Regions from separate parts of the Salipaludibacillus sp. HK11 genome, predicted to be linked through region 1. Evidence: riboswitches for the same ligand, from Rfam matches in the RefSeq annotation. Region 1 holds a riboswitch; each other region holds the start of a gene.
What was found. A riboswitch is a leader RNA that binds a small molecule or an ion and turns the genes downstream of it on or off. The one in region 1 is predicted to bind cyclic di-GMP.

Region 1 (8,030 bases):
AGAATTTAAAATGGAGAAATAAAATTTCAAACCGAATATTTGCGATAGCGACGTTATTTATTATTCTTTCGATAGTTATTTTAGGTTATGCAAGTTATGAAGTTGCTAAGAGTGAACTGACAAAAGCAGGACAGCAAGACTTAAGGGTAAGGGTTGAATCTGCAGGAGAGTTACTGGCAGTGCTTAACGATCGAGTTGAGTCTGGAGAAGTATCGATGGAAGAAGCGCAAGAAGAAGCACGATCCCGTTTGGCTGGACCAACTATTGAAAACGCTGACAATGGTTCGCCGATTAGAGAATTTCACGACTCACCTTATACATATGGCGAGGAAGGTTATGTTTATGGATTTATGAATGATGGGACAACCGTCATTCACCCTCGCGGGCAGGAAGGTCAAAATCTCTATGATACGCAAGATGAAGACGGCGTTTATATGATTCGTGGTTTAATCGAAGCAGCTGCGGAGGAAGATCCAAATGATCGTTACTATACGTATATGTGGTTAAATGCTGGAGAAGAGGTAGCTAGAGAAAAACATGCGTATGTTACTTTTTTTGACGAGTGGGGATGGATGTATGGATTAGCTGCATACAGCGATGAGTTTTATGAAGCGGCACAATATATTGGGTGGATGGCTATTGCAATAGGAGCTATAACCATCATCATTGCGTCCATTTCGTTATACCTTTTCTTGAATAAAATGAGTCGACAAATTAATAATGTGAGATTTGCTGCTGAAAGAGTGGCGTCGGGCGATTTGTCGGATGATGACTTGGCCGTAAAGGGACAAACGGAAATATCCTTGTTATCAACATCGATTAATGAAATGAAAATAAAGTTGCGAAAAATGATTGATAGTATTCAAGATAAATCTTCTCAAGTGGCCGCCTCTTCAGAGGAATTAACAGCTAGTGCTGAGGAAAATAGCTCATCAAGTGAGCATACTGCCAATGAGATACAATCCTTATCGGATTTAGCGGAACAGGTGAAAGGAAGGTCGAATGATAGCTTAGTTGCTGTTCAAGAACAAGGGAAAGGCTTAAATGAAGTAGTAGCTGCAACGGCACTTCTTAGAACTAAGTCAGAAGAATCTGTATCGATATCCAAAGAGGGCGGAGCATCGATGGATGAAACGTCTGAACAAATGAATGGCATTTCCTTGTCAGTGAACGAATCGATGGAAGTGATTAGAAGGTTGGAATCGCGGTCAAAAGAAATTAATGAAATTATTAGTACAATGACTGATATAAGTGAACAAACAAACTTATTAGCACTTAATGCATCAATTGAAGCCGCAAGGGCAGGTGAACATGGTAAAGGATTTGCTGTAGTGGCTGATGAAGTGAGAAAATTGGCAGAGCAATCAGGTTCATCTGCCGACAAAATAAAGGGTATGATTGTTGACGTACAAGATGACACGAGGACATCAGTGGATTCGATGGAAAGAGTGACAACAGTTGTTGAAAAAGGGCAGTCCTCAATGAAACATATGAAACAATTGTTTTCTCAAGTGGAATCGATCAACTCTGAAGTTGATGGACAAATTGTGGATGTTACAAAAGTGATCGGATTTATGAATGAAAAAGGAACTGAATTAACAAAGGCAATTGAAGACTTCTCATCATACGCAAATACGATGACTGAGAGTACTAACACGGTGGCAGCAACATCTGAGCAGTCATTGGCATCGATGAGTGAAATAGCTAAGACAGCGGAAGAGTTAAGTGAAATAGCTATTAATTTACAAGAGAAAATTAATGAATTTACCACATAATTTATAGCCTGATGTGCTGGTTTGCAGCGCATCAGGCTATTATATTTCGCAATATCAATTTAATAAAATACTAAATTTTCATTCTCATCCAAATGAGCTCGAATATCAAAGTAATCCTTTTTGAAAACATATTGTTTGTCACCGACTTTTATAACAGTGTCTGCCATGACTTCTTTGATTTTAATCTGTTGGTCATATGGGACTTCAATGAATGTTTTTACTCCTGAGGCTGAACCTGCTTGCTCAATTGTAACGCCTTCTTTGCCATGAATCCGTCCGCCCATTGTTTTCCCTTTAATGGTTACACTTCCATCGGAATGGATGAAAGTGTTCACACAACCCTTGCCTTGAATATAGACATCTCCATTACAATGAATCTCACTATTCATTGAGTAATTAAGAGTAATAGAAGAATTGTTTTCTATTGGGCTTTGACATATTTCCATTAAACTATGCGCTTCATTTATGAGATCATCAACATCAGAATTTGATTTTATTACATTGTGATTGTTAACAAGAAAGCTTTTGTATAACTTTATCGCAAATGTATGCCAGCTTCGGTCGAGTAAATCTTGTCTTTCATTAATGGCTTTAACTAACTGTGTAGTTGTTGGTTTTAAATCCTTAAATTTAGTCTCTGCCAACACTTTAATAACAGGAGTCAATCCTTGTTGGCTTTGATACGTGTCCTGGAATTTAGCTGATTGAGTTAATTGTTTCAACACTGTAACGAAAGGTTCAAATATGTGAATGAATGGCTCTAGTTTCTTAGCTATCTCTTCAAAAACTAAACTGTTCTTACCAGCAATCAGTGAACTATTAATCGAGTTACCTACGATGGTAATTGAATTTCGCGTTTGAATAGAACTATGAAAAACATTTCGGTGCATCCATGCAGATCCTTCTGCATCGACGGTCATTTGTTCATTTACATGACCAGTTATTTCAACATCACCGACAAAATGTATATTACCGTCTTCCATATTCAAATCGCCACGATGTAATAGTTTTGGTAGAATAGATACACGTACAAGTTGGCCAATTTGTTCTACTTTCGGTCTGCCCTTCGTTATTGCAATAATTTTATTTTCTTCTGGCAAATATTCTATCCCACTACCCATCTTGAGAATGACCGGCTCACCTGATTTCGCTTTGAGACTTTCACCATAAACATTTATTCCATCTTCTCCAGGAGTCGGATCCATAATAGTAGCTAACATTTCTCCTTCCTCTATGGAAGGAATGTAAATGGATTCTCTGAAATCAATGCTTCCATCGATTTTTTCAGAAAAGGGTGTTGTTCGCTCGTGAATGTCGATAGAGTAAGAAACTTCTCCATTGGAGCCGTCTTTGGGCAACATTCCTTCAGCAATTATATATGATTCTGGTTCGCTGGATTGACATGCAGATTTGATTCGATCGTGCTGAATATTTTCAGTAATTTTCATTTTTTCTAATTGGTCATAGACATCTTTTTCTGTAAGCTGGTTGTTAACTTGTGTGGCTTGAGCGACTTGAATCTTTATTACGTCAGTAGGAGGGTGGTCTTCTATGGATGGGATAATATAATAACCAGGTTCAACAGCTAGAGTTACCTCTTGGTGTTGCTGGTCCACCTTCACCGACCACTTTGTTTCAATCGCTTTTGTCTCTAAGTCGAACTTTAATAAATCACCATTAGTTAAATAGGTTCTACCTTTTACAGGCTCACTATTTTTTAAAACAGTAAAATCCGGTGGCACTTCAAGTAGTGGTTTTTTCGTTTCTGTGTCTTGAAAGTAGAGGCTACCATCTTTGACCCATGCTTTGCCTTGTAAATTTTGGTTAGAAAGGTCTGACAAAGGGGTAGCTTGCGATGGGGATGAGTGGTGATCTTGAATCTCCTTTTTAAGCCAATCTTCCCATCCAGAATCATTTTGATCGCTAGTTGTAGAGTTGTCTATTTTAGAAACAATGATTTTTGCCTTTGATCTATTGAGTCCAAATAGGCGCTCAGAACCTGGATCAACAATTTCAATATGCACATCTTTTTTTTCTAGTTTTAATTGATGGAGTGCCTTCTCAATGGCAGAATCCACATTTTTACCTTGAAATATCAATGACTCAGTCAAGGCAATCACCACCTCTTCAAATAAATTGTAGAAGCAGACTTTTCTGCTTCGGCAGCTCGGCGATCATAGAAGATGTCTTCCTTAGACCCGTAGCTTTGCGCCACTATTTTTCAATAGGTTTGCCATTATCGTCAGTTAATGTAATATTGTAGTAATTTCTACTTATATCATACTCTATTTTGTTAATGATGAAAACGTTTATTTCAGCTCTTAAAACATTATTGCTGTGTTTGCGTGAGCATTAATTTCTTCTTGATCATTAGAAATCATTTGTCATGCTTAGTGACAAAGAACTATACTCTAGCTAGGTGAGTATTTAGTAAATAAGGTGGTTACCATGAAACTGAAAATTTGGATAATAATATCGATATTTTTTGGCGGGGTACTCGGAACGTTGCTTAGGTATGTCATCAATTTACAAACGATGACATTACTTTTCCCTATAGGGACTGTCATTGAAAATTTGCTGGGTAGCTTTTTACTTGGGGTGTTAACAGGATGGATTGTTGTGAAAGTAATTCCTCCTGTTGTGAAGGAAGGAATAGGTGTAGGATTTTGTGGTGGATTCACGACGATGTCAACGTTAGCTGCAGATTCTGTATTTTTAGCAGGGCAAGAGACGTTATTTCAAGCCAGTTTGTATCTTGCAGTCTCTTTGTTAGGTGGAGTTGCACTAGCGTTTCTTGGCATCGCTATTGGACAGAGAGTAGCAACGGGTAAGAAGAAAGCAGGTGTTAAAGTGTGAACATCCTTATTGTCGCCTTAGGTGGAGGTTCTGGAGCAGTATGTAGATACTTGCTTGGTTTATGGATCAAAAATAATACAAAACAGAGAAAGATTCCTACCGCAATGCTATATGTTAATTTACTTGGTTCATTAGGGTTGGGAGTTTTGTTTGGGCTACTTTATCAGGAAACCCCTTTCGTAGACTATGATAACCCAATATTTTTACTACTCGGAGTCGGTTTCTTTGGTGCTTTTACGACGTTCTCAACTTTTACTGTGGAAGCATCTAGCTTGATGAATAAAAGTAAGTGGCGAGAGCTAGGAATTTATATTGGATTTTCAGTAACTGGATGTATTGCTATGTTTGTTTTAGGGATGTTTTTAATAACTTAAAGGCAGATGAAAAACGCATGATCCCTAGGACCATGCGTTTTTTACTATGAATTATTTTTTATCCTTCTGGTGATCTTGATCTGATTCGTCTTTTTTATCTGCTTCCAAATCTCCGTTTAATTGATCACCAATATCGTCACGTAAGTCGTCATAAATTTTCTCTTTAAATTCATCATAGACTTCTTTCTTAATATCATCGTATACTTCATCTTTGACTTTTTCATAGACGTCCTTTTTTATTTCTGTGTAGGCTTGATCTTTAAAATCATCATATGCTTCGTCTTTCATTTGTTCATAAACATCATCTTTTATTTCGTCGTACGCTTCATCTTTGAAGTCATCGTAGATGTTTTCTTTCATCCCACCGTATACTTCTTCTTTGACTTTTTTGCGCTCACGTTTCGAGGTGTGGAGTCTGTCAGCTTTTAAATCTTTCCCCATCATCAGTAATAAAGAAAAGATCATGACCAACATGATAATCGCAAACGGCAGAGCGGCAACGATGGAAGCGGTTTGTAACCCCTCGAGTCCACCACTGACTAATAAAACACTTGCAGTACCTGCAATTAATAGTCCCCAAATTACTTTGATCGATAATTTAGGTGCTAAACTTCCAGCACTCGTCATTGCACCTAAAACATATGAAGCCGAGTCTGCTGACGTGATAAAGAAGACGACAATCAAAAGCACAGCCAAAATACTCATGAAAGTACTAAGTGGTAAATTTTCTAACATGGCAAACAAGGCAACCTCGACGTCATTTTGGACAAGACCACCGATTTGATCATTGCCGCCTAAAATCATATCTAAGGCGGTACCACCAAATGCAGTAAACCATAGTGCTGCTAATAGAGAAGGGACAATTAATACCCCTGCAACGAATTCACGAATCGATCTTCCTCTAGATATTCGTGCAATGAAAATCCCCATAAATGGTGCCCATGAAATATGCCAAGCCCAAAAGAAGATCGTATTATTGCCAAGCCATTCACCGTCACCAAACGGGTTTAAATCCAAGCTCATTTGCGTCACATTTGTGATGTAGCCGCCGACCGTCGTCACAAAATTTTGCGCAATGAACAATGTTGGCCCAGTAATGATAACGAAAAGTAAAAGTATTGCAGCGATGGTTATATTGAGTGTACTTAAAATTTTAATACCTTTGTTGATACCGGTAGCGGCCGAGAACATAAATAAGACCGTAACGATTGCAATAATTGATAATTGCGTCGCTGGGGTATTTGGAATCCAATCGATTAAGTAAGATAGTCCACCAGTAATTTGCAAGGCACTAAGACCAAACGTTGTAGCGACACCTGTTGACGTTGCCAATACAGCAAGTACGTCGATCCCTTTTCCGAGAGGCCCATGCGCTCTGTCTCCTAAAATAGGTTGAAAAGCAGAACTAATCAATGCTGGTTGATCTTTTCTGAATTGTACATAGGCTAATGTGAGTGCTACTAAAGAAAAGATTGCCCATGGGTGTAGTGCCCAATGGAATACTCCGTAACGGAGACCAGCGGCAGCGCGAACACCTTCTGATGCACCAATGTAATCTGGGTGTGGATCAGAAAAGTAAAGGACAGGTTCTGCAACTCCCCAAAATACAAAGCCCACACCAATACCGGCGGAGAACAACATCCCCAACCATGTAATGAATTTATATTCTGGTTTTTCATCTGGTTTCCCAAGTTTTAGCTTACCAAAAGGGCTTAGTGCTAAAAATAGGACAAATGCGATAAAAATCGCTGTTGTTAACATGTAAAACCAACCGAAGGTGTCTAAGGTAAACGCTAATGCTGTCTCGGAAACTTCTGCTAATGAACCAGGTCCGAGCGCCCCCCAAATAAGGAATAATAAGACTAAGGGTGCAGAGATATAAAAAACAATATTTGGTTTTTTTGTTTCGTATTCATATTTTTCCATTATAGTGCCATCCGAATAAAAACGGATGTCCCCCTCTCTGTATTGAATGCCTCCCAATTAATTGAAAATCAACCTCATCATATATTATTAGGATATTTCGATAACTTTATCATTAGTCATTTATAGTAAGCTTACTTAAACCCACCATCTAGCTTACTAATCATAACCTTCTTGAAAAAGTCTACTTGCAATCATAAATTTAATTTTCCCATTTGTCTATAGAATGAAACAATTCATTTGAAAAAGTAATAATCTAGACAATTCCTGTTACTTTAACACTATATTTAAAGAGGGATTATGAGAAAAAAGGAAATTGTCTTAATAAAGAGAAGTAGTATGAATGTTCCTAAGGAATAAATGAAATAGGATATACTAATAAAAAAGAGGTGAGGTAGTGGCAACTTATGAAGATTTTCAGCAAATTGACATGAGGATTGGGACAGTTATTGATGCAGAAGCATTTCCAGAAGCAAGAGTTCCAGCGATCAAATTGAGAGTCGATTTTGGAGAAAAAATCGGCGTTAAGCAATCAAGTGCACAAATTACGAAACGTTATGAACCGAGAGATCTTGTTGGACGCCAAGTGACTGCAGTAGTCAATTTTCCACCAATGAGGATCGCAGGGTTTTCTTCAGAGGTGTTAGTATTGGGCGGAATTCCGGAAAAAGGTGATGTCGTGTTGCTAAATGTAGACGAAATAATTCCGAATGGAACAAAAATTAGTTAATTTAAAATTGATAAAAGGCAGTTGAGCATAATTCTGCCTCTGTTAATAGACAATTGCTTGTCTACTTTCAAACTTAGTTGTCTTTTCTAAGTTTCCTGACTCGATGTCCTACATTAAATTCGCTTATGTTTAATTTGGAGGAAGAATAGAGAACTCTGCTTCCTCTTCTAAATTTTCGTCAATATATATTTCTAGGCGATAGTCGCCTGTTTTAGTGACGGGGTTTTCAGCATCAATTAAATTAAGCGTAATACGATTTGACGAAAAACGATTATAGGATCGCTCTCGTTCGATTGTCCAGTTGTTTTCTTCGTTAAAATCTTTGTAAAATAGTATCATCTCGAACGTCTGGTTATCAACAGGTTTTTCACC
Region 2 (8,030 bases), 740 kb from region 1:
GGCGGATGCGAACACGTAGACATTGTGGAAAATATCGCTCGTGATCGAGCCAAAAAACTTTTTGGTGCAGAATTTGTAAATGTTCAACCCCATTCGGGTGCACAAGCAAATATGGGAGTTTACTTTGCTTTTCTTGAGCAAGGAGATACAGTGCTCGGCATGAATTTGTCGCACGGTGGTCACTTAACACACGGAAGTAAAGTCAACTTTAGTGGGAAGCAATACAACTTCGTCGATTACGGTGTTAACAAAGACACTGGTCTCCTCGATTATGAAGATGTGCGTGCTAAAGCAATTGAGCACAAACCGAAAATGATCGTCGCTGGAGCAAGTGCCTATCCGCGTGAAATTGATTTTGCTAAATTCCGTGAAATAGCCGATGAGGTTGATGCATACTTAATGGTTGATATGGCTCACATTGCTGGATTAGTTGCAACAGGTGATCATCAAAATCCGGTTCCTTTTTCTGATTTTGTGACGACAACAACGCACAAAACCCTCCGTGGACCACGTGGTGGGATGATTCTTTGTAAAGAAGAATATGGAAAGAAAATTGACAAAGCGATGTTCCCAGGCCTTCAAGGTGGACCGCTTATGCACGTGATCGCTTCAAAAGCGGTCGCACTTGGTGAAGCACTACAAGACGATTTCAAAAAGTATTCTGCGCAAGTCAAAATGAATGCCGCAGCACTTGCCGCCTCTCTGAAAGAGGAAGGCGTCGATCTCGTCTCTGGAGGAACGGATAATCATTTAGTATTACTTGATTTGAGAGGATTATCTTTGACAGGAAAAATCGCCGAGGAAGCGTTGGACAAAGTGGGGATTACTGCGAACAAAAATACGATCCCGTTTGACCCAGAAAGTCCTTTTGTTACGAGTGGTTTGCGCATTGGTACGGCTGCTGTGACATCTCGTGGTTTTAAGGAGAGCGAATTGCAGAAGGTCGGTAAGATTATTGGCCTTGTGTTGAAGAATGTGGAAGATGAGAATGTGTTGAATAATGCGAAGGATGCGGTTCTTGAGTTAACGGGACGCTTCCCGCTTTACGCAGATGAATAAATAATTGATGAGCAGCTGTCGGTTTTTTGGCAGGTGCTCTTTTTTGTTGATGGGATTCTAAGTTGACTCTTGAATATAACTGTTGTTTTGTGTAGAATTTCTTAGGAGCGTGTAAGTGATTAATGAATCTTTTTGTACTTTAAGAATGTTTAACTTTGTTAAAGGATTAAAGTATAAGATAAACTAAGGCTTTCGCCATGAAGGATTTGGCGAGAAGCCAAGTTTTTCTAGTAAAAATAAATGGATTCTATCTATAAAGGAGCGGGTTTTAATGGGTAAAGTGTATGTGTTCGATCATCCTCTCATTCAACATAAGTTAACGTATATTCGCAAGAAAGAGACTGGTACAAAAGAGTTTCGCGAATTAACAAATGAGATTGCTGGGTTGATGGCTTTTGAAATCACGAGAGAGCTTCCGCTTCGTAATGTTGAGGTGGAAACGCCGGTAGCAATGGCGAATTGCCAGACGATTGCTGGTAAAAAATTAGGAATTATTCCGATTCTTCGTGCAGGGCTAGGTATGGTTGATGGCATCATGGGGTTAATTCCTGCAGCTAAAGTGGGACATGTTGGTTTGTACCGCGATCCTGAAACGTTGATGCCGGTGGAATATTATGTGAAGCTTCCAAAGGATATTGAGGAACGTGAATTGATTGTTGTTGATCCGATGCTTGCAACTGGTGGTTCAGCAATTGAGGCAATCAATGTCGTGAAAAAGCGTGGTGGGAAAAACATTAAATTGATGTGTCTCGTCGCGGCACCTGAGGGCGTTGAAGCGATGGAGAAAGCTCATCCTGATGTGGATATTTATCTTGCGGCGTTGGACGAGAAGTTAAACGACCACGGCTACATAGTACCAGGCCTAGGTGACGCTGGAGACCGCTTGTTCGGAACGAAGTAATTGGCGAACTTATCACGTTTAATAGCATAGGTTATCTTAGAGGAAAAGCAGACGCTTTTTCTCTTTCTTTGGTTAGACTGAAGCTTAGCGTATTCAGAAATTAGTGGAATGTGGTGTTGGTACAAATGGAATGTCTGCCGCATTGTTGAGATTTTTCATATATTTCAAAAAATGTAAGTTAGCTAACATCTTTTGATAGTTAAATTGTGTAAAATAAAATGAAAGATTGATTATCTGTCAATAAGAAATCCTTGATTTAAAGCACACAATCATTTTTCTTTTACTAGTAAAAGGCAAACCTGTCGAAAGGCAGAGACGCAAAGCTTTGGGTCTAAAGGTGCACCAAGTCGAGTAGCTTGCACCAATGATTGCCAGGCCTCCTTAGTTTAAAAGAATTATAGGAAAGGGGGCGTGGTGATGGTTAGAAAAAGTATTAACGCAGATTTGGACAAAGAGTGGCAGAGTTTGATGATCAAAGCAAAAAATCAAGGGATGACGGCAGAGGAAGTTAGAAATTTCCTTCAAGATCGAAGAAGTGCATTTTCTCGAAGCATTGTAGAACAGACGAAGCGACAAAAGAGCTCATCTGCTTAATTAAGCAGATGAGCTAATGAAGAAAATGATAAGACTTTGTTATCGATAATCAGCAACTTTCTCATTCATGTTTAATTGATAAAAACCATTTTTACGCCTAATAACATTGTTTTCTTCAAGATTTTTAACTATTAGACTAATCGTTTCTCTTGATGAGCCAACCATTGTTGCCAAATCAGCTTGAGTTAATTTTACTGAAGCAGTCAGCCAAGAGTCATCAGAAGTAGCTAGCGAATGAGTTAATTTGTTAAGGATGAAAAGCAATCTATCTTCGACTGGGTCCAAGGCAATTTTTTCACTTAATTGGTACGTATTTTGTAAGCGAACAGTTAAGATATCGAGTAGTTTCAAGGCGACTGACGGATTTCTAGTTAAAAAGAGGGTGAACTGCTCATTGCTTATGCAACAAACATGACATTCTCCTATCGTTTCTACATAATAGAAATCACTATCGGGAGATGATTTACCGATAGAGCCAAACATATTGCCATCAGTGAAAATATCGAGCGTAAATTGTTTGCCAGCTTGATTTACTCGGTACAAACGGACTTGTCCTTTTTTGAGAAGATAAACAGTGTTTGTTGGTGTATTCGGAGAGGCGACAATTGTTCTTTTTGGATGAATCATCTCCTTACTCATCTCTCCTAGCATAATCAGTTCTTTTTCAGGTAACTCCCTTAACAAGTTAAAATGAGATAATAGATTTAATTTGTCCATAACCACAACTCCTCAAAAAAATCAAAATACCCAATGCAGAGTATTATTTTACCATATTTCCTAGACGATTCCCCAATATTATTTGGAAAATTCAAGAGGTGCCTCTTTTTATGGTTGTAAAAAGCAGTGTGAGCTTGTTGAGTTTAACAGGATATGATATCGCTCGAATCCCTTAAAAGAAGGTTTCCCCAGACATTCCTGTGAACCAGCAACCGCACCCTAAGACTCACTCTGCAACTCCTCGCAACAAAACTCACCACCTTAACCAGTTACAATCTCATTTCAATGGATAAAAGAGCAATAAATAGTAAAAGATAGAGGGGCAGGAAAAGTGACGAAAGGGGATTTAATATTGAACAAACGTTTTAACCTTCGCTCTCTATATAAACAAATTAGTCTCATAGCGCTAATCATTCTTTGCCTCACCGCGGTACTATTTCCGCTTATAGGCAGCGCACAAAATGACACCTATGATCGACTCGAGCATCCGAGATCAATTGAAATCAACAACAGTAACAATAACAACGACGAACAAGAGACGATCACCTTTCCCGATCGGCCCGAAATTCACGATGGCGTCCTGCCGATCAGTACGACAAATGATCAACCAGCAATTTATATTATTGAAGCAAAAAACAATCCAAAAAAACTAGCAAAAAAAGTAGAACAAACGATAGAAGGTGCAGAACGAAGAAAGATGTTCAAGCACATTTTTAACGGATTTTCGATACAACTTTCCGAAGAACAAGCCAACAAAGTCGCAGCACTAGACGAAGTCGCAAGCATCGATAAAGTCGCATTCTATCAGCCCTACGTTGATGAAAGCATTCCATTTATCGGCGGAACTTCAGGGAACACGAACAGCCTATTTACTAGGGGAGACGACAACTTGACAGGTAAAGGTGTAAAAGTTGCCGTCATTGATACCGGCGTTGATTATGCCCACCCCGATTTAAAAGATAATTATCACGGAGGCTTTGATGTCATCGATCAAGACGACGACCCGATGGAAACAAAGAAAGAACAAGGGGTCCCGACCATCCATGGCACTCACGTCGCCGGAATCATATCAGCTAACGGAAAACTAAAAGGCGTTGCACCCGAATCAGAAATTCATGCCTATCGCGCGCTCGGACCTAACGGAATGGGCACAACCGAACAAGTCATCGAAGCAATCGAGAAAGCCGTCGAAGATGAAGTTGACGTCATAAACTTATCACTCGGCAACACAGTCAATGGACCCGATTGGCCAACGAGCAAAGCACTTGATCAAGCCGTCGAAAAAGGAGTAGTTGCCGTTACATCGAATGGAAACAGCGGGCCAAATTTATGGACAGTCGGCTCCCCAGGCACATCAGCAAAAGCAATTTCAGTCGGAGCATCAACACCACCAATGAAAGTCCCATACTTGATTACCGACACCGACCGCAAAACAGAAATCGTCGTTCAACCAATGCAAAACGCAACAAAATGGAAATTTCAACGCTCCTATCCAATCATAGACGTCGGCCTCGGCAAAGAAGAAGACTATGAAAACATCGACGTGAAAGACAAAATCGTTTTGGCGAAACGAGGGATTATCAGTTTTACAATCAAAGCGAAGATTGCGCTAGCAAATGGGGCGAAAGGGGTGATCGTATACAATCATCAGCCCGGCGAATTCGCCGGCATGCTCGAAGAACCCCTGGATATTCCAGTCATCAGCGTTCCAAAAGAAGATGGCGAACGACTGACAAATATCATTAAACAAAATGATCAAGAGCAGATTCGCACGATTTATCGTGAAGAAGAAGATCGCATCGCACCGTTCAGCTCTCGTGGTCCTGTCACACATACGTGGGAAGTGAAACCAGATCTCGTTGCCCCTGGAGTCGAAATTGACAGCACGATTCCAAGCGGATATTTGGACTTGAACGGTACGAGTATGGCATCCCCACACGTTGCGGGAGCCGCAGCTTTGCTCATCGAAAAATATCCAGACTGGTCACCTGAACAAATTAAAGCTGCCCTGATGAACTCCGCGAAAGTGCTGACTGATGAAGAAGGAAATCCTCATCCACCACACATTCAAGGAACAGGGAGAATTCAACTCGATCAGGCATTATCGACAGAAACACTCGTATATCCAGCGCAACTCAGCTTTGGACAGTGGTTGAAAACGGATAGTCGATTACAGAAAGACGTAACCTTGACGATTGAAAACCTCTCGGACGAACGAAAAAAATATACGATCGAACCACCCTTTGAGGTACCAGACGGGATTCAGTGGAAAGTTCCTTTCTCCGTTTGGATCGAGCCAGGTGAAAAAAAAGAAGTAGAGGTTAGCATCGATGTATTTCCTTCCGTTTTTGAAGCAGGAATCTACCACGACCGTATCTCGGTAAAAAGCGGAGATGATGTGACAGAAATCCCATATTTATTTTTTGTCGAAGAACCTAATTATCCAAGGTTGATGTCGTTTATGTTTGAAAATGAAACGGAGAAAAATCAGTATCATTATGAAGTGTATTTGCCAGGAGGTGCCGATGAACTAGGAATTGCCCTCTATGATCCTGATACATTTCAATTCATTTCCTATTTAGATGTCGAAGAAGAGGTCCACCGTGGCATGTTTGAAAAAGACCTCATCGTCGAAGAAGTGCCACCTGGAATCTACAAAGCATTAATATTTGCCAAAAAAGGAGATCAAGAAGACACCGTCGAACAAATGCTCTATCTTGGTGAATGACTAGTGCGTGACCGAGAGCAAAGTGTCTAAGTTTTTAGGGGGTAGCGGAATGGAAGGAGCCTATTAAATTGAGTGCCGCTAACCCTAGTACCTTTCTAAAAAAAAATTCTATGAATTGGTCTTGTTTTTAAAAACAACAAAAACCTTATGTAAATCATTGAAACATTAAAAAAATATATTTTCTAGGAATTTCACAACACACGAGAGCAAAAATTATGTATAATAGTAAACGTGCGAAAAGTCACTATTTGTAGATTTTCTGACAAATAAATTGTAGATTTTAAATTGCGGATCTGCAAACGTTTTATCAAATGAGGAATCCGTTTACAAATAGTTTCTACAACACAGTGATATATTGACACAGAACCACGCCTGTTGTACGATTACAAAGGATGTCTACCATATTAAAAAATGTTGAACGTAGCTTCAACAGACTAGGTGGGGAACGATGTCTGAACCTTCCAAGAATCGTCATTTAATGAAAGCCTTCGCACTCATGACGACGATCAGCTCTTACTTTGTTGGCTCGATTTTATTGGGCATTTTTGGTGGGAGATGGTTGGATAATCAGCTGAATGGTGACGGACTATACCTTGTTATAGGGATGCTTGTCGGTTTAACGACCGCAACTTACGGTATTGTCAAAGCAATTCAGCAATTTATGGGAGACGATCGATCATGAATGACATTCGCGTCTTAATTAAGCGTTATTCCCTTTACACATCGATTATCATCGTTTTGATGGTGGTCGTAGCTTTGTTTGCGACTGAATCGACATTTTTCTTAGGAATGGCCTTTGGGACAAGCTTTAGTTTAGTTATATTGTTAAGTACATACTTTCAGGTGAAGCGTATTGGGAAGTCAATGCAAGACAGGAAATATCGGTTTTCAGTTGGAACGCTAGGGCGAATGGCCGCTGTGGTGACAGCGATTATCGTAGCTCAGCAATTTCCTCACTACTTGAATCTAACAGGAGTGATCATCGGTTTAGCAGTAACGTATATCATCCTCTTGATAGATCCTATTCTCCAGATTAAAGCATTTGCAGAAGAAGAGTGAGAGGGAAAACTGCCTGTTTTAAAAGTGGTAGCTAAGGTAATATTCATGCACCAACTTAAAAAACAGCATGTACGCTCCTTGCAATTAGAGAAAAGAGGTGAAAAGGATTGGATAGTAAGTTTTTAAAATTTGATCTGTTTGGGGTTCCGTGGTTAACGGTGAATGTTCCTAACTTGATCTTGGTCACTGTTGCGATGACAATTGTCTTCTTTATTGCCTTTTTCATGTCTAGGAAGATTCAGATGTATCCGACAGGTGCGCAAAACATGTTAGAGTGGCTCACTCAATTCGTCAAGAACATTATCAGCAGTACGATGGATTGGAAGCAAGGCAAGAACTTTGTCATGCTCGGGATTACATTAATTCTCTATGTTTTCGTATCAAACATGATGGGTGTTCCTTTTGAACTTGCCACAGAAGAACACTATGTTTGGTGGAATTCACCTACATCAAATCCTGTATTGACGATCTCGTTAGCAGCCTTTGTCATTGTGCTGACTCATATTTATGGGTTGAAATTAAAGGGGCCGAAAGAATACGGGAAAGATTATTTCCGTCCGGCTGTGTTCATGGCACCATTCAAAATTATTGAAGATTTCTCAAACACACTGACACTCGGAATGCGTCTTTACGCCAACATTTTTGCAAAAGAAGTACTGATGTTGATGATTGTCGGTCTTGGTGCATCTAGCGTGGTTTGGGGATTTGCTATGTTTTTTCCACTCGTTGTTTTCCAGGCATTCAGCGTGTTTATCGGGTCATTACAAGCGTTTATCTTCTGTATGCTGACAATGGTTTACATGTCGCATAAAGTAAGCGAAGATCACTAAAATTGAGGTTGAATTTGTAAAAAATAAGTAACTATTAATCAACCAAAGCAAGACACAATTTCTTGAATAAGAACTCTTTTACATAAACATAAGTAAAGAGTGATTTATTTTATAAAAAAAATATATTATCAAAATAGGAGGA
Region 3 (8,030 bases), 1.9 Mb from region 1:
TATTCGGTTTCGATTGCGATGGCTTTTGTTTCATGAACGGTACCAAATGGATGTTCTGGTGGTGCATAGATGGAGTAAAGCTTAATTGTTTCATTACCTGTATTAGTTAGATTATGCCACTTTCCAGCGGGGACAAAGATCGCATAATCTGTAAAGACATTATCTTCAAAGTCTAAATTAAATTCACTGTCCCCCATTTGAACCAGACCTTCCCCTTGTTCCAAGCGAAGGAATTGATCAAGATGTGGATGTACTTCTAGACCGATGTCCTCACCAACACCAATACTCATTAAAGTCAATTGCAAATGCTTTCCTGTCCACAACGCCGTGCGGAACGTATCATTTTGCTTCGTAACTTTCTCCATATTAACGACAAAAGGTGCTGATCCGTAGTCTTTTATAGCATCATCATTTAAAGACCTTAATTGTGTCATATTCGCTCTTTCGCCAGAAGAAGCACGTAAAAATGCATGTTGGATCTCTCGATATTTAGTAATCAATGCGCTCTTTCTAAATTCTTCAGAACTCTCTACTCCCTTATCTTGAGCTATCTGTAATCCTTCTAGATAACTATCAAAACTCATGTTATTAACGTGATACGCAGGCTGCCTTCCAGTAAGTGAGGAATAAAGGTTCGTAAATTGATATAAATGTTCCTTTTTGTTTTTTAAAGCATGAAGAATGTCATTTTTATGCTTTTCGGTTGGTGCCACTTTTGCTAATCGCTGATATAGCTCAATTGACGAAGCGACTCTTTTTATCCCAGTAAGAATAACTTCACTTTCTTGTTGCTCATAATCTTGTTGACTTCGTGACATATATTCTGAGTTATTTACTTGTGCGTTCGCGTTCGTGTAATAAGGATGCAGATACGGATTTGGCACATAATTATACACTTTGTTCATCCCCTTTAATGATTTATACAGTAATCATATGCCTACCTCTTTAAAACGTACGTTTATTTTAATGCCTGATAAAATATGAACGATTTCCAACATTAATAAAAAAAGTGCTCGACCATATGATTGTCGCACACGGTCAAGCACGGAAAGAAATAAATGTACCATGTATTTTAAAATTCAGGAAACATTCTTATTTGTCAGCATTTGCCCCTTTTTTTTCAGAAGCATTACCTTAATCGCTATCGCTAGAAAAACTATCGCTACAAAAATCATGCTCCCTGACAGAAACATATACATAAACCGAATCGACTCATTGCCAAATAAAACACCTATCCCATCGAGAACAATTGGCGAAGAAAATTGTCCAAAAAACAGCATACTTGTAACAATCGCCATCGCTTGAACGGTTTGTGATTTCGGTACTTGACGTGATACTTGGTCAAATACAGTAGGTAAAATCGAGCCAAATCCAAACCCCATAAAACCAACACCTAGACCAATGAAGAATAAATGATTTGAAATAGCAACGATGAAAAAACCGGTACCCATTAGTAATAATTGGAATGCGATAAAATAAGTTTGAAATAATCGTTTAACTCTACCTAATAGTAATCCAGCAAAAAATCCTGCTGCTGTTGCTATCGATATAACAGCTCCTGAACTTTGTGAGTTGCCAATTCCTTCTTCTTGGATATATAAAGCCATGTTCGTAGGAACCGAATAAAATGCTAGAACGATAAAGAACATCGCAGCTCCATAAGCGTATAGTTTTTTGGGTAATGGTGCGACCGTCATACCTGGCACTTTCTTCTCAGGCCTCGTAGTCGGTAAATATAATAACACAACAATTGCTGCAACAATAACTAGACTATAAACGCTGAATGCCATCCTCCAACTCACCGCAGCTAAAAAACCTGACATTAGAAACAGTACAACGCCACCTAGATTATTAGCAGCACTTACTTGCCCCATAGTTGCAGTTCTCTCTTCTCCATCAAAAAAATCAGCGACAAGTGCCGTCGATATTGGCATCAGCAATCCAACACCTACTCCTAATAATGCGCGACAGAGTAGCAGAAGTTCTATACTTGATACCAAGCCCCCTCCTAATCCACCAATTAAGTAAAATAACATTCCGACAAAGAGAATATGTTTCTTTGAAAAGCGTCTTGTTAAATGACTAGAAACAAATATGAAAGGAATTATCATCACAGAAGGTATCGTTAATATTAATTTTATTGATGTTTCACTTACATCCGGAAAAGCAAGGGCAATGTCACCAAGTGCAGGAGATATTGCGGCTCCCGCCATTACAGTTAATAGCGAAACAGAAAGAATCGCCATTTTTAATAGAATTTTATTCATCTAACCCCAACTTTCTACCTGTTTCTTCATAAATCCAACTCGTTGTTACATTTTTGGATGCAATTTTTTTAAGAACACGCTTTGTTGTAGCAACATCTTCTTCCGCAATTCCTTCTGTCGCCTTAATTAATGTTATAGTAACAAGCTCCATTAGTTTCTCTTGTTGTTCTTTTCCTATCTCCGTTAAGTAAATTCTTTTACAACGCGCATCAACAGGATCTTTCCTTCTATAAATAAGTTCTCGATTTAACATATTTTGAATAAGTCGGGACACACTCGCTTGATCTTTGCCTGTTCGTTCTGCAAGTTCAAGTTGGCTAAGCCCATCTTGATTCCATAACTGAACTAATATCGTCCAATGTTCGGTAGTTACATTGAACCCATGTTCGGAAAATACTCGTTGCACACTAGTTGATAGAGATCGACCAGCATTAGCAACAAGAAAACCTAGCGAATCTTCTAACCTATATTCAGACACTGGACCATCTCCTTAATCACTTTTACTATCGTACAGGCAAAATACTTGTTTATGCAAGTATTTTGCTTTTATGTTAAGTCGGTATTCATTTATCATGCATAATACGGCGCTTCTTCTGTTGTATCTTTTTCGCTCTTTCTTTCATACAGCACAAGATGCCTAATCTTCTACATTATCTTTGCAAATCAAGTTTGCTTTCCGGAAAAGTTTCCTAGTAACCCGAAAATAAAAAAGACTATCTCCAATGATAATTTTGAGAAAGTCTCATTTCATATATATACTTGATAAGAATTTTTACCAGCAAGATAGCATCGTTAGACCTTTCGTCTAAATAAAATGCCTGATCCCCAATCCGCTAAATATTAACAGACTGGTGGACCAGACATTAGAATACTATATCTCTCCATCAATTTCAAAATAAATATCACCTAGAGAGTGTTTCATTATAATGAAAAATATCAACTTAATTATTTTAAATTTTCAGTCATTTATAACGCTTACAACAATAATAAAACAAAACTAGCTATACCGCCTTTTTTGATAAGAATTCCCGAATTTTCTCTATAGGAATTCCCATATCATATGCCTTTTGGATCAGTTCAACCCACTCATTATCTAGTTTTTCAACTGAATCATTAATAGAGCTTAGCATCATTTATCCCCCTGTTATTGAGGCAACCACAGCAATCATAGTCATTCAACCTTAGACCTGTGGCTTTGCGTCCTAAACTTTCGATTAGTTTGCCTTTATCTTTATTTTTGGTTCTATTATCATTGAAATAAGCATCTCTTTGGCTCATAATAAACAACAACTTATCGAATCAAAAAACAAAGGTTCACAGTTAATTGACCCTTTTAGACCGACATATTCTTATTATTTTGAGCTAATGACATAATTATTTCATTAAATACTATTCAGCTACAGATCAACAATGCTGAGCTTATTGTTTAAAAGCAGCAACTACTATCAACCTTATCAACTTCTAAAATACTAAGTCTAAAATGAAACAGTCAATACGTTCATAAAAAATGATTTACGCAGAAAAAGGATACAAGAAAGTGACAATGAAAAAATCACAGAAAAAGTAGGAATTAAACCTCCTTCAGTATATGCATTTTTTTAAAAATAAAGAAGATGTTTTCTCACATTTATATTTAATCACATTTTCACCTTCAACTAACTAATATTCATTAGGTAGAGCCAAATAGCTAGCCTCTTCGCTAATTCCCTTAAATTATATCACACAATATTTAATTTAACATAAAATTCAAAAAATAAGAACTTGATAAAAAATCTTAGATATTTCTTAACTAGTAAAATTGAAATAGAATTCACAGACAGACTAACTGAGACATTCATGCGAAGATTCTTCTCACAATGAAGTACAAAATTGCCGCTTTTCATAGTGACACTCGATCCTTGTTCTACAGGTGAATATCTCTACCGAAGAAGTAATCTTCCGAGTGCTACGAAAACATTTTTACTGATAAAGGATGTTTTTTTATTGTGAAACGATAAATTTAATGTATAATTTAAATTAAATAAATAAGTGAGGTGATTTTAATGAAACCTGGATCTACATTGTTTTTGAAAATTGCAGTTATTTTAATTGGAATCACGATACTTTCCTTGTGTATATTTTGGTTGCCTTGGATCGCAAGTGTTTCGACTGAAGCAGCACCAGAGTTTGCTTATTTGCAATATCCCGTCTTAATTGGTTTATATGTAACCTCCATCCCGTTTTTCTTTGCTTTGTATCAGGCTTTAAAACTTTTGGACTGCATAAAAAATAACGCTACATTTTCGGAATTGTCTGTAAAGGGCTTAATGAATATAAAATACTGCGCGATTGTAATTAGTATCTTATATGTCTTAGGTAGTTTATTTCTTCTTTTACAAAATGCTCTCCACCCTGGAATAGCAATTATAGGAATGACAATTACTTTTGCTTCTGTTGTGATTGCAGTCTTTACGGCGGTTCTCCAGCGATTGTTAGAGAATGCGATAACTATTAAATCAGAAAATGATTTAACAGTATGAGGTGAAAAATAATGGCTATTATCATCAATATTGATGTCATGTTAGCGAAAAGAAAAATGAGTGTAACGAAACTATCTGAAAGTGTTGGCATAACAATGGCAAACCTTTCTATTTTGAAAAATGGAAAGGCAAAAGCGATTCGACTATCAACGTTAGAAGCTATTTGTAAGTCTCTGGATTGTCAACCTGGAGACATCCTAGAATTCAGAAGCGACGAAGATGAGGGTCTTAAAAACTAGGTAGAAATGAGAGAATCTTCCCTTTAGTTATTTACTCATTTTTCTGGATGCGATACAATTAACCTAAATCTGGAAATTGAAGGGAATGAATCATGCGCAGATATCAATATTTTATCCCAATATAAAACTATAATGGAGGGAGAATTATTGATTACAAGTTTATTTACAGAAAGATTGTATTTAAGAAAAATGGTACCCGCTGATTCTGCTAGTTTATTCAAAATATGGTCTGATCCTGATATTACGAAGTTCATGAACATATCTAATTTTAGTAATGAAGGTCAGGCAACTGAAATGATTCATTACATTAATGCACTCTCTAAAGAAAATAAAGCGATACGTTTTTCAATCATTGAATTAACATCTAATGAAATTATCGGATCTTGTGGCTTTAATTATTTCGATTTTGAAAATGCTAAAGCAGAAATTGGATACGATATTGCCAAACAATCATGGGGGAAAGGCTATGCACCAGAAGCTATCTCTAGTCTCCTTAACTATGGATTTGAAACAATAGAGATGAATAGAATCGAAGCGAAAATAGAGCCTGGGAATATAAATTCAATAAAGGTCCTAAGAAAACTAAATTTCACATTTGAAGGGACACTAAGACAGGCTGAAAAAATCCATGGGAAATTTATTGATCTTAACATGTATTCCAAACTAAACACTGATTAATTGAACTGCCTCTATTTCACTGAAATAGAGGCATCCCTACTTTTTGAAGCTATATACAATAAAACGAAACTTCGATCACTTTCACCTTTCGCTGTCGAGTATAGAGAGATCTACCAATAGGAAGAAATGACAAAGTGGAGTCATTGAAGTTTTATTTACCTCAACACAAACTTCGTCTCACTGTGCCCTTCTTTCGACTTCCTCACTTCTAGCGTCGCTGGGATCACCTGCTTCATTTCCTGCACGTGCGAAATTACCCCGATCATTCGACCAGACTGCTGAAGATCAACGAGTGTATCGATCGCTTTTTGCAGCGACTCTTCATCAAGCGAACCAAAGCCCTCATCAATAAACATCGTTTCGATCGAAATGCCTCCCTCATACGCTTGAATCACATCCGCCATCCCGAGCGCCAAACATAATGAAGCATTAAATTTCTCTCCACCCGATAACGTTTTAACATCACGCATTTGTCCAGTATAGTTATCAAGCACATCCAGTCCAAGCCCACTCTGCCTACCTCGTTTCTCGAGACGATCACTGCGAACGAGATAGTATTGCCCGTTAGACAAGCTCTTCAGACGTTCATTCGCAGCATGAATAATCTGCTCGAGAAATTCAATCTGCAAATACCGCTCAAAGCTAACCTTTTTCGTATTTTCTCCGCGCACGACATCATATAGATCCTTCACAAGCTGGAACTCTGTTTCATAGTCAGCCAGTTGTTTGTCAGCAGCAACAATTTTCTCCTTGCCATCTCCCGCTGTTTCCAAGCTGCTTTTTGCTAGTTGGTAGGCCGCCCTTGTCTCTTCCACTTCTTGCTTCAGTTTATTTAACGTTTCTTGTAAACTCTCTAAATTCGTTCGTTCCTTGTCCTTTAATTCTTCTTGTAAATCCGCAATTTGCACCGTCACCGTTTTAACTGCTGCATGATACTCATCAATTTCGACTTTCAAAGCATCACGGCTCTCTGCTGGTAGCTTCGCCTGCTTATACGTCTCTTCTGTCTCAAATCCGGCTTTCTCCAGTGCCTCAAGATAGTCTTTTTGCACTTTCTTTCGCTTAATCTCGACCTCTTTCACTTGCTTTTCAGCATGCTCCAAGTTCGATTTCGCCGTCAATAATTGCTCATTTGCTTGTTGAAAAACCTTTTGTACATGCTTCCACAGGTCATCAAGCTTGCGTTTCTTCGCTTCCGTTTCCTGAATCCGTATTTTCAACTGCTCAAGCGAGCGCAACTCTTCCGGGATATTAGCAATACTCTGGTCATAGAGTGACTTCTCCGTTTTGTAATCAGATCGCATTTCCGTTAGCTGTTTGCCAAAGTCCGATTGCTCCTTCGTTTTCACTTCTAATCTCTCTTCGACCTTACTATATGCTTTCTTTAACTCATCAACCGTTCGCTGATCCTGTTTCAGTTGTTTAATCACCTCGCCCAAAGCAATCCCTTTCTCTGAAATTACCTCGAACTCTTCCTCAGCCTGATCAGGATCATAGCGATAATCGATCACTTCTCGTTTCTTCGCCTCCACCTGTTCTTGCGACGCATTTGCCTTTGCTTGCGCCGCCGAAAACGCAGACTCTACCTGTTTTTTCTCATGCCGCTTCGCATCCAACTCTTCCTTCGTAGGAATATCGTCCGTCAAGACCGCTTTTGCCGGATGGTCTTCGCTACCACATACAGGACAAGCCTCGCCATGATGCAAATGTTCCGCTGCAAGAATACTTGCCTGCCCCCCAAGCCAACGCGCTTCTAGACTTTCAAACTCTTGCTCTATTTTTTCATAAACAGCTTTATGCTTACTAGCTTCTTCCTGCGCCTTTTTCATTGCAGCTAAATGCTTTAAGTAGTCTTGCAAAACAACCGCTTCCGTCCGGAGTTCCGCTTGTTTCTCCGTTTGATCTGGCAGAGAACGAACACTTTCCTCCAACGGTTTCAACCGCTCCGAAAGCCGAGTTTTTTCATCTTTCGCCTCTATGACTTCTTTATCAAGCGTAGCAACCTTTTTATTTAACGTCTCTCCCTCAATCGCCAACGATTGAATCTTCTTTTTCCTACCCTCAAGCTCCGTAACCGTTGGCAAGAACGCTTCAATACGGTCCAATTCTTTCGTAGTAATTTCCCGAACATCCGCCTTCTTCTCTTCATCATCATGCCTCGTTTGCGCCGCCTGTTGCGCTTGCACCGCATCACCATAACTCGTTTTAGCCCTCGTCACACGATTCCTTTTCTCATCAAATTCAGCACGAATATCAATCGCTAAATTCTCATACACCTCAAGCTGACTCGCCTTTTCAGCAAGCCCTAACTGACGCTCCTTCGCACC
Region 4 (8,030 bases), 2.1 Mb from region 1:
AGATATTTAAAGACAGTTTTTTCACTACTTCTTCCATTACAATAGGTTCTGTAATAAAGACTTTCATCGTATTCATATTGACATTTTCTTCAACAATAATAGTTGAAGTCGCTGAATAGAGCGGATCAGGCTGAGTGCTATTACTATAATAAGTACCTGCCCCACCAAAGAATATCGTCAATAAAACAACAATCCACAACCTTTTTACTATAACTTCTAAAATAGGTTTTATTTCTATCTCTTTTTTCTCTAAATCATTCATACAATTCTCCTCTCTTTATGTATAGCAGTTAAAAAATGAAATAAACCTTAATATTTATAAGACAAAATCTTATAATCTCCATATTAATTCTTAATAACGAACAAGTCAACCTTTAAATTAGCATAATTACCTATATAAAGAATTATTTTATAAAATAACTTTTATTTACGCGTATTTATGATAGAATATTCTTAATCTTTAAGGCTCCATAATCTACTTACAAAGGAGAGGGACAAGTGGAAACAGTTGAAAATATTATTGGTGAAATAAGTGGCGTCGTTTGGGGTTTACCATTAATCTTTTTACTTGTAGGAACTGGACTTTATTTAACTATTCGTTTAACATTTTTTTCATTTCGACAACTGCCATATGCATTATCATTAGTTTTTAAGAAAGGAGACACAAAATCTAAGGGAGATATTTCTCATTTCCAAGCATTAATGACAGCATTAGCTGCAACAGTAGGAACAGGAAATATTGCAGGGGTTGCCTCTGCTGTAGCTGTTGGTGGGCCAGGTGCGGTTTTTTGGATGTGGATTACCGCTTTTGTAGGGATGGCGACGAAATACGCTGAAGCTATTCTCGGAGTTAAGTACCGGGTCGAAAATGAAAATGGCGAAATGTCAGGTGGCCCTATGTACTATATTGAAAAAGGACTTAACTTGAAATGGCTCGCCGTCATTTTCGCTGCTTTTGCTGCGTTCGCTGCTTTTGGGATAGGAAATATGGTTCAGTCTCATGAAGCAGCTGGTGTTGCAAGTCAGAATTTCAATATTCCGGTATGGGCAACAGGGATATTCTTAGCTGTTCTAGTAGCTTTAGTTATTATTGGCGGAATTAAAAGTATCGGAAAAGTTGTTGGTGTTATCGTACCAGTTATGATTATTTTTTATATTGGCGCAGGCTTGCTTATTGTACTTAGTAACTTCGCTGATGTCCCAAGTGCTTTTGCACTAATATTCACTGATGCATTTACAGGTCAGGCTGTAGCGGGTGGTGCTGTTGGGGCTGTAATCCAACAAGGGGTTGCTCGAGGTATCTTCTCCAACGAAGCAGGTCTTGGTACAGGAGGAATCGCCGCAGCTGCTGCGAAAACTGATTTACCTGCGAGGCAAGCTCTCGTTTCAATGACACAAGTATTTATTGATACAATCATTGTTTGTACAATTACTGGTTTGGCACTTGTAATGAGTGGGGTGTTTGAAAGAGCAGATGATTTTGATTCTGCTGCTCAGTTAACTTCCGCGGCTTTCGAGCAATACTTACCAGGTTTTGGTGGTATTATCGTTGCAATTGCATTGTTATTTTTCGTATTTTCAACAATAATAGGCTGGTCATACTTCGGTGAAAAATGTTTCACCTATTTATTTGGTATTAAAGCTGCGATGCCTTACCGAATTGCATTTGTTATTGCACTATTCATTGGTGCTGTTGTCTCCCTAGATGTTGTTTGGGGATTCGCAGATGTCATGAACGGTCTTATGGCCTTTCCTAACTTAGTTGCCCTACTACTACTCTCAGGTGTGGTTGTAAATGAAACGAAGAAGTTTAGAAAGAAACGTCAAGAAGAAAAAGCAGAAGAGAATAAAGCTAGTTAACATTTAAAAAACCTGTGCCTTTGAAAATTTAGGCGCAGGTTTTTTAAAAAAGAGACAATCATTATAATATAATTGTCTCCCTTAATATAATCTTGTAAACATTAATCCTATTTCTTAATCAAATAATGAGCTAACTGATTCGTTATTATGAACTCGTAAGATACCTTCGGCTAATAACTCACCTATAGAAAGAGAGGTAATTCGTTCATCCCTTTTTTCTTCCGTTTGGTAGATAGAGTTTGTAATTACAACTTCTTTTAGCTGCGAATGACGAATTCGTGCAACAGCTGGTTCGGACAGAACACCATGAGTACAACACGCATAAACTTCATTCGCACCATTTTGCATCAAAGCAAGTGCTCCAGATGTTACTGTTCTTGCTGTATCAATCATATCATCAATGATAATTGCTGTCTTACCTTCAATATCTCCAATAACATTAATACCAAGAACTGCGTCCGGAGCATCACTTCTTTGCTTATCCAAAAACGCAATTGGGCAATCAAGTTTATTTGCTAGCGCTCTTGCTCTTGACGTTCCAGCATTTTCAGGTGCAACAACAACTATGTCCTGTAGTTTTTTCTCAAGAAAATAATTCGCAATAATTGAATTAACATTTAACTGATCGACGGGAATATTGAAAAACCCTTGAACTTGAGGAGCATGTAAATCAACCGAAATAACCCTAGTCGCACCAGCGGCTTCCAGCAAATTAGCAATTAATTTTGCTGTGATAGGCTCTCTTGATCGAGCTTTTCTATCTTGCCTTGAATAACCATAGTAAGGGATTACAATATTAATAGTCTGCGCTGATGCTCTCTTTAAAGCATCAATCATAATAAGTAATTCCATTAAGTATTCATTACCTGGTTCTGCTGTTGATTGGATTAGATATGTATCAAAACCTCTTATCGTCTCTTCAATATTCATCTGAACTTCTCCATCTGCAAAACGTTTAATTGAACATTTACCTAACTCAACTTGCATATGCTCTGCAATTTCCTCAGCGAGAGGTGGATTGGAATTCAGTGTAAATAATTTCATCTTTGATAAATCTCTATTATTGCTCATGTTTCCCCTCCATAATTCATCATCTTTGAACTATTCTATCACAATATTTATCATCTGTTGATGTAAATCGTATAAAAGCCTTTTATTATTTATTGTCCTCTTAACACTATTTTATTCGATGGCTAAGTTTTAGTCAGCAAAAATCGATAAATTCCTAATATAACAATAGTGCAAGTTTAATGTTGAGGCAAAATTAAAGCTTTAGATCTTCCTATTATCTATACTAGATAATTGTATAAATAGTGGTAAAAAGGTATAATTTAATGGATGTGTTTATATTCTATAAAATACTTTTTAAAATATTCAGTTTATGATATTAAAGGATTCGATTGGACGTGATCATTTGTTAAGAAGAAACATACCTAATGGCATAACGATGTCAAATTTAATTTTCGGTTTTTTATCTATTGGATCAGCATTCATGAGTGATTTCCAAAACGCAGCGATTTTCATCTTAATCGGAATGATGTTAGATAGTATGGATGGTTGGATGGCAAGAAAACTTGATGTAGAAACCGCTTTTGGTAAAGAATTAGACTCTTTAGCGGATATTGTTACTTTCGGAATAGCTCCTGCTATTTTAATGTTTGGTACTACCTTTTCCAATATGGGAATGATAGGTCTTATGATTGCGGGTATGTTCCCTTTTTTCGGTGCGATTAGGCTTGCAAGATTCAATATAGATGAAGAAACAACATCTTCAAAAGGTTTTTTTACAGGAGTGCCAATAACTGCAGCAGGTGGTATTATTGCACTATTAACAATCTTTAATTTTATCGTTCCCCAAGCAGCTATTTCTGTCATTTATACATTGTTATGTGTTTTGATGGTCAGTAAATTGAAAATCCCTAGTTTAAAAGAAGTGCCAATTCCAAAGTATGGAACTATTATAACTGCATTGCTAGCTTCAATGCTTATAGTAACAGGTTTCAACGCTTCTATTGAATATTCAAATTGGATTATTTTTGCTATATTACTTTATTTAGCATTTATGCTCATTCATTTTATATTGAAGAAAAAAAGATTGAATTCAAAGTAATACTAAAAAGACCACTGATTACTATTAATCAGTGGTCTTTTTTATATGAAAGTTGATTATCTTTAAAAGTCCTGTATTATTGATAAAAATTTGTTTATTTTATTGACTAAGGGGTATTAAAAGTAACATAACGTATAGGAAATTCCCTCTCTTTTACAATAAAATAAGAATTCTGTTGAAATTTGTAGATAATTGTTGTAAAATTTAATAGTAGTAGTTCTTAGGTATCGTATTTGCACTAAATTGACAATTGAAACGTAAGTGGCAAAACTGTGGAAACACAGTGACGCAAAACTATAGGGGCTAAAGCAATGCTACGCCAGCCAGTTGCCGTTTCAGGAGAACATCCTGTTACAGGGGTGTTTTTTTTCGCTCCTTTATTGAGGCAGTTTGCTGACTTTGTATAGTTCACTATAGTGAAAAAACTATACACAAGGAGGTTCACTCATGTTACAAATGAATGTAAAGGTCCTAGAAGAAGATCGAAATTCTCTTGTATTTAACGATCCAATGAACTTAATTTCAGATTCGGTTAAGAAAGAAATGAGCGACCTTATTGAAATCTACGAGTCCAAAACTAAAGTTCCCGCTAAAAATGATTTAAGAAATTTGACTTTTTATAGTATACAAGGTTATGACGATCAAACAAAACAATTTCTTGCAGAACAGACCAAATGTGGCGATGAACAGTCTATAAATCTTCTCATCGTTGATGGCCCACTCCACACAGACTTATTGAAATTTTTACTTTTACCCGTTAATGGAATTGTAACGATACCTTTTCTAACAGATAATTTTGACTTTGTTATGGACGGATTAGCACAACATGATGTAATCTTAGAACATGGGTTGCACAAAAAATTAAGTAAAGATTTGATACACAAAAAGTCATTCTCTACACCTATTAAACAATTTATATTAAATAAAAATAAAATTTCAATTGATTTATCCGATCGAGATCATCAAGTTCTACAGCTGCTTTTAGATGGGCATAGTAATTCAGAAATAGCTGAAAAAATGCATTTTGCCAGATCTACCGTTTCAACAATCATTAGTGCTCTACTTAAGAAAATGAAAGCATCTGATCGAACGGATGCTACAGTTAAAACTATTCGATATGGATGGGTAGACTGTTATAGGTGAATTTTGTTACTAAAAAACTACTAAAGCATGATGATAAAAATCATGCTTTATTTTTTGTTACTTCGCATATGTAAGAATTGCCCCTGGACTTATGGATTTACCAATTTGTGTCTCAACTTGAAGGGCAATGGCCTGTGTAATTTTTTAGTCATTAAATCGAAAGTATCTCAGTTAAACGAAACAAATCATTGTCGAATTCTTTGTTCACTTCTAAAGATTCTGTAATATTCATATAAAATAAATGATTATCTTTTATTCCTATCACTTTATTCGTTTCTCCTTCAATGAGCAGTTCAACTGATTTCACCCCCATTTTACTACCCAAAATTCTATCGAATGATGATGGATCGCCACCTCGCTGAATAAAACCTAACGTTGTTTTCCTTGCATCTACCCCTGCTTCGTTTGCTAATTGGTTCTTTAAATTTGAAGCACTGCCTGATCCTTCTGCGAGTAAAATAATGTGATGAAGTTTCCCGCGTTTTTTTCCATCGTTCAATTTTTTAATTATTTCATCCATGTCAACTGGTCTTTCAGGAGTTATAATTATTTCCGCTCCACCAGCTATTCCAGCATGAAGAGCGAGATCCCCGCAATTTCTCCCCATCACTTCAATAATTGTTGCCTTTTCGTGAGAGGTTGATGTATCGCGAATTTTAGAGATCGCTTCCAAAACTGTATTAACAGCAGTATCAAATCCAATTGTATAATCTGTATAAGCTAAATCGTTATCAATCGTACCAGGGATCCCAATCGTCTTAATCCCCATATTGCTTAGTTCCCTCGCACCTTGAAATGAGCCATCTCCACCAATAACTACAAGTCCATCAATGTTATTTTCCTGTAATTTCTTCATCGCTATTTTTCTACCTTCTAAAGTTTTGAACTCTTCACAACGAGACGATTTCAACATCGTTCCACCTTTATGAATAATATCTCCAACAGAAGACGCTTCCATCTGAGTCATGTCACCATCAATTAAACCTTGAAACCCTCGATTGACTCCCATCACTTCAATATTATGATAAATAGCGGAACGCACAACAGCACGTATTGCGGCATTCATACCTGGAGAATCTCCTCCACTTGTTAATACGCCAATTTTTTTCATTTTAAAGTCCCCCAAATATATTTGATGTCTGACATCCAACATATATTCTATGTTACACAGTATTTTAAAAAAAATCTAGCTTTTTTATAGAACGCTTTCAGCTTTTTATCTATTCATCGAAGAAAATCATTAAAATTATTAAATAAAACAAAAAAAAGCAGTCACATGATTAACTACTTTTTTTCGTTTAAATTGTGATCCAAGTTACTTCATATATGAAATCCCGACGATGATTAACAAAACAAACATGACAACAATAAGAATAAAAGACATTGAATCACCCGCCTTTATCATAATAACTTACAGTATATGTTATGTTAGTTCACCGAGTTTCGATTGGATTTCTTGTATTTTGCTAGTCTGTATAGTCCATGAATTCAACTAAATCTTCGAGAGGAATAGCAAGTCCTACTTTTGTCCTTGAACCCTCATGTTCCACTCTTGTTGTAGCATAAACGACTCCAACGACATATCCTTGATCATTAATAACGGGACTTCCACTACTACCTTGATAGATAGGTGCATCGAGCATAATAACAGGCTGGGCTCTGCTTTGGAATGTAGTTGTGCCAATTAGATTACCTTCGTTTGCAATATAATTAAAGAAAAGTGGATTACCAATAACATAAACTGGTGAACCTACTTCCCAATTTTCTTCAAACTCTAATACTGGTGGAGAATAATCGCCGGGGTCAATCTTAAGAATTGCAATATCCGACTCTTCATTTTTTTCTACGACATTCGTAAGAAAACTTTCACCATCTTCAAATGTCACTACAGGTTGTGGGTCATTACTTACAACATGTTCATTCGTCATAATATGTCCATCTTCTGAAATGTAAAAGCCAGTTCCTTTGCTATTACCTGCTCTCACAACCACAATGGATTCTTTGTAGAGTTGAACGTCTTCATTATTAGACAATTCCTGCGATGTAGCAATGAAGTCTATAGCAGGGAGGTTAAAGAGCTTTGGCCATATCGCAAATACGTTGCTTAGTAACGCAACAATCAGTAACGAAGCTATGAAAATTTTCATTCCTTTTCTTTTTATCTTTGGTTGTGATACTCTCTCTTCGGATTCTCCCTCTGGATTAAAAAATTCTTCTTTTGTGTAATATCTTTCACCATCAAAAAATAAATCTTCTTCTTTTTCTACTAAAGTTTTCTTTTCGGGTTTATCATTTCTATTATTATATTCATGCTGATCATCTGTAATCGTTTTCCCCTCCCATTCAACACACCGGCCGCCATTCTTCTCAAATATCTTATCATATAATGAGCGAGATGACAGTGTCGTGAAATAATATAAAATATTAAATCTTTCAGCTTCTATTTTAATAACAATTGTTACCTAATAAGTTTCCATGTAAAATAGAACGATATAATATAAAGAAATGAGGAGTTTTAATGGAAAATCAAAACCAAGATAACTTTCAGGAAAAGAATGCCTCTCAATACAACTACAATGTTAAAGCAATTATTTCCGGTGTTACTGGAGCTCTTTCAGTAATATTCTTTTTTTTAATACTACCAGTAGGTATGTTTCTCGGTTTTTTTAGCGTTTTATTTGGTATTATCGCATTATTTGAAATAAAAACAACAAAACAACACGGGAAACTAATCGCTGTACTGGGCTTTATTGGAGGCGCAATCACAGTAGCTCTGCCATTTCTCGTAATCTTTTTTGCAATTATTACAGGTTATTAAGTATTAGAAATAAGACCTCGCAAGAACTGCGAGGTCTTAAGTGAACGGATTTAAACGTTAGATTTCGCTTTTGCTTTATCCTTTTGCATTTGTTTACTC

Region 2: it holds a riboswitch for cyclic di-GMP, as region 1 does, so the genes downstream of both, ACM26V_RS16210 (anti-repressor SinI family protein) here and ACM26V_RS19990 (flagellar assembly protein A) in region 1, are expected to answer to the same signal.
Region 3: it holds a riboswitch for cyclic di-GMP, as region 1 does, so the genes downstream of both, ACM26V_RS05015 (anti-repressor SinI family protein) here and ACM26V_RS19990 (flagellar assembly protein A) in region 1, are expected to answer to the same signal.
Region 4: it holds a riboswitch for cyclic di-GMP, as region 1 does, so the genes downstream of both, ACM26V_RS05705 (response regulator transcription factor) here and ACM26V_RS19990 (flagellar assembly protein A) in region 1, are expected to answer to the same signal.

Annotation. Positions count from the first base shown of each region.
Region 1 is NZ_CP181045.1:4,203,158-4,211,187, forward strand. Features, by position in the region: gene ACM26V_RS19985 (methyl-accepting chemotaxis protein) at 1-1,775, shown strand, start outside; gene ACM26V_RS19990 (flagellar assembly protein A) at 1,835-3,886, opposite strand; cyclic di-GMP riboswitch class I at 3,934-4,020, opposite strand; gene ACM26V_RS19995 (fluoride efflux transporter FluC) at 4,224-4,631, shown strand; gene crcB (fluoride efflux transporter CrcB) at 4,628-5,005, shown strand; gene ACM26V_RS20005 (BCCT family transporter) at 5,057-6,931, opposite strand; gene csaA (chaperone CsaA) at 7,326-7,658, shown strand; gene ACM26V_RS20015 (DUF2628 domain-containing protein) at 7,788-8,030, opposite strand, start outside.
Region 2 is NZ_CP181045.1:3,459,096-3,467,125, reverse strand. Features, by position in the region: gene glyA (serine hydroxymethyltransferase) at 1-1,059, shown strand, start outside; gene upp (uracil phosphoribosyltransferase) at 1,331-1,960, shown strand; cyclic di-GMP riboswitch class I at 2,243-2,344, shown strand; gene ACM26V_RS16210 (anti-repressor SinI family protein) at 2,378-2,554, shown strand; gene ACM26V_RS16205 (Crp/Fnr family transcriptional regulator) at 2,594-3,271, opposite strand; gene ACM26V_RS16200 (S8 family serine peptidase) at 3,624-5,999, shown strand; gene ACM26V_RS16195 (AtpZ/AtpI family protein) at 6,448-6,681, shown strand; gene ACM26V_RS16190 (ATP synthase subunit I) at 6,678-7,058, shown strand; gene atpB (F0F1 ATP synthase subunit A) at 7,166-7,888, shown strand.
Region 3 is NZ_CP181045.1:954,235-962,264, reverse strand. Features, by position in the region: gene ACM26V_RS05030 (cupin domain-containing protein) at 1-896, opposite strand, end outside; gene ACM26V_RS05025 (MFS transporter) at 1,080-2,267, opposite strand; gene ACM26V_RS05020 (MarR family winged helix-turn-helix transcriptional regulator) at 2,260-2,745, opposite strand; gene ACM26V_RS05015 (anti-repressor SinI family protein) at 3,269-3,400, opposite strand; cyclic di-GMP riboswitch class I at 3,416-3,501, opposite strand; gene ACM26V_RS05010 (DUF2975 domain-containing protein) at 4,310-4,786, shown strand; gene ACM26V_RS05005 (helix-turn-helix domain-containing protein) at 4,798-5,025, shown strand; gene ACM26V_RS05000 (GNAT family N-acetyltransferase) at 5,173-5,703, shown strand; gene ACM26V_RS04995 (AAA family ATPase) at 5,859-8,030, opposite strand, start outside.
Region 4 is NZ_CP181045.1:1,120,292-1,128,321, reverse strand. Features, by position in the region: gene ACM26V_RS05725 (YveK family protein) at 1-262, opposite strand, end outside; gene ACM26V_RS05720 (alanine/glycine:cation symporter family protein) at 499-1,860, shown strand; gene ACM26V_RS05715 (ribose-phosphate diphosphokinase) at 1,975-2,931, opposite strand; gene pssA (CDP-diacylglycerol--serine O-phosphatidyltransferase) at 3,275-3,970, shown strand; cyclic di-GMP riboswitch class I at 4,224-4,305, shown strand; gene ACM26V_RS05705 (response regulator transcription factor) at 4,418-5,113, shown strand; gene pfkA (6-phosphofructokinase) at 5,265-6,224, opposite strand; gene ACM26V_RS05695 (hypothetical protein) at 6,429-6,473, opposite strand; gene ACM26V_RS05690 (S1 family peptidase) at 6,580-7,260, opposite strand; gene ACM26V_RS05685 (DUF4190 domain-containing protein) at 7,632-7,931, shown strand; gene rlmN (23S rRNA (adenine(2503)-C(2))-methyltransferase RlmN) at 7,982-8,030, opposite strand, start outside.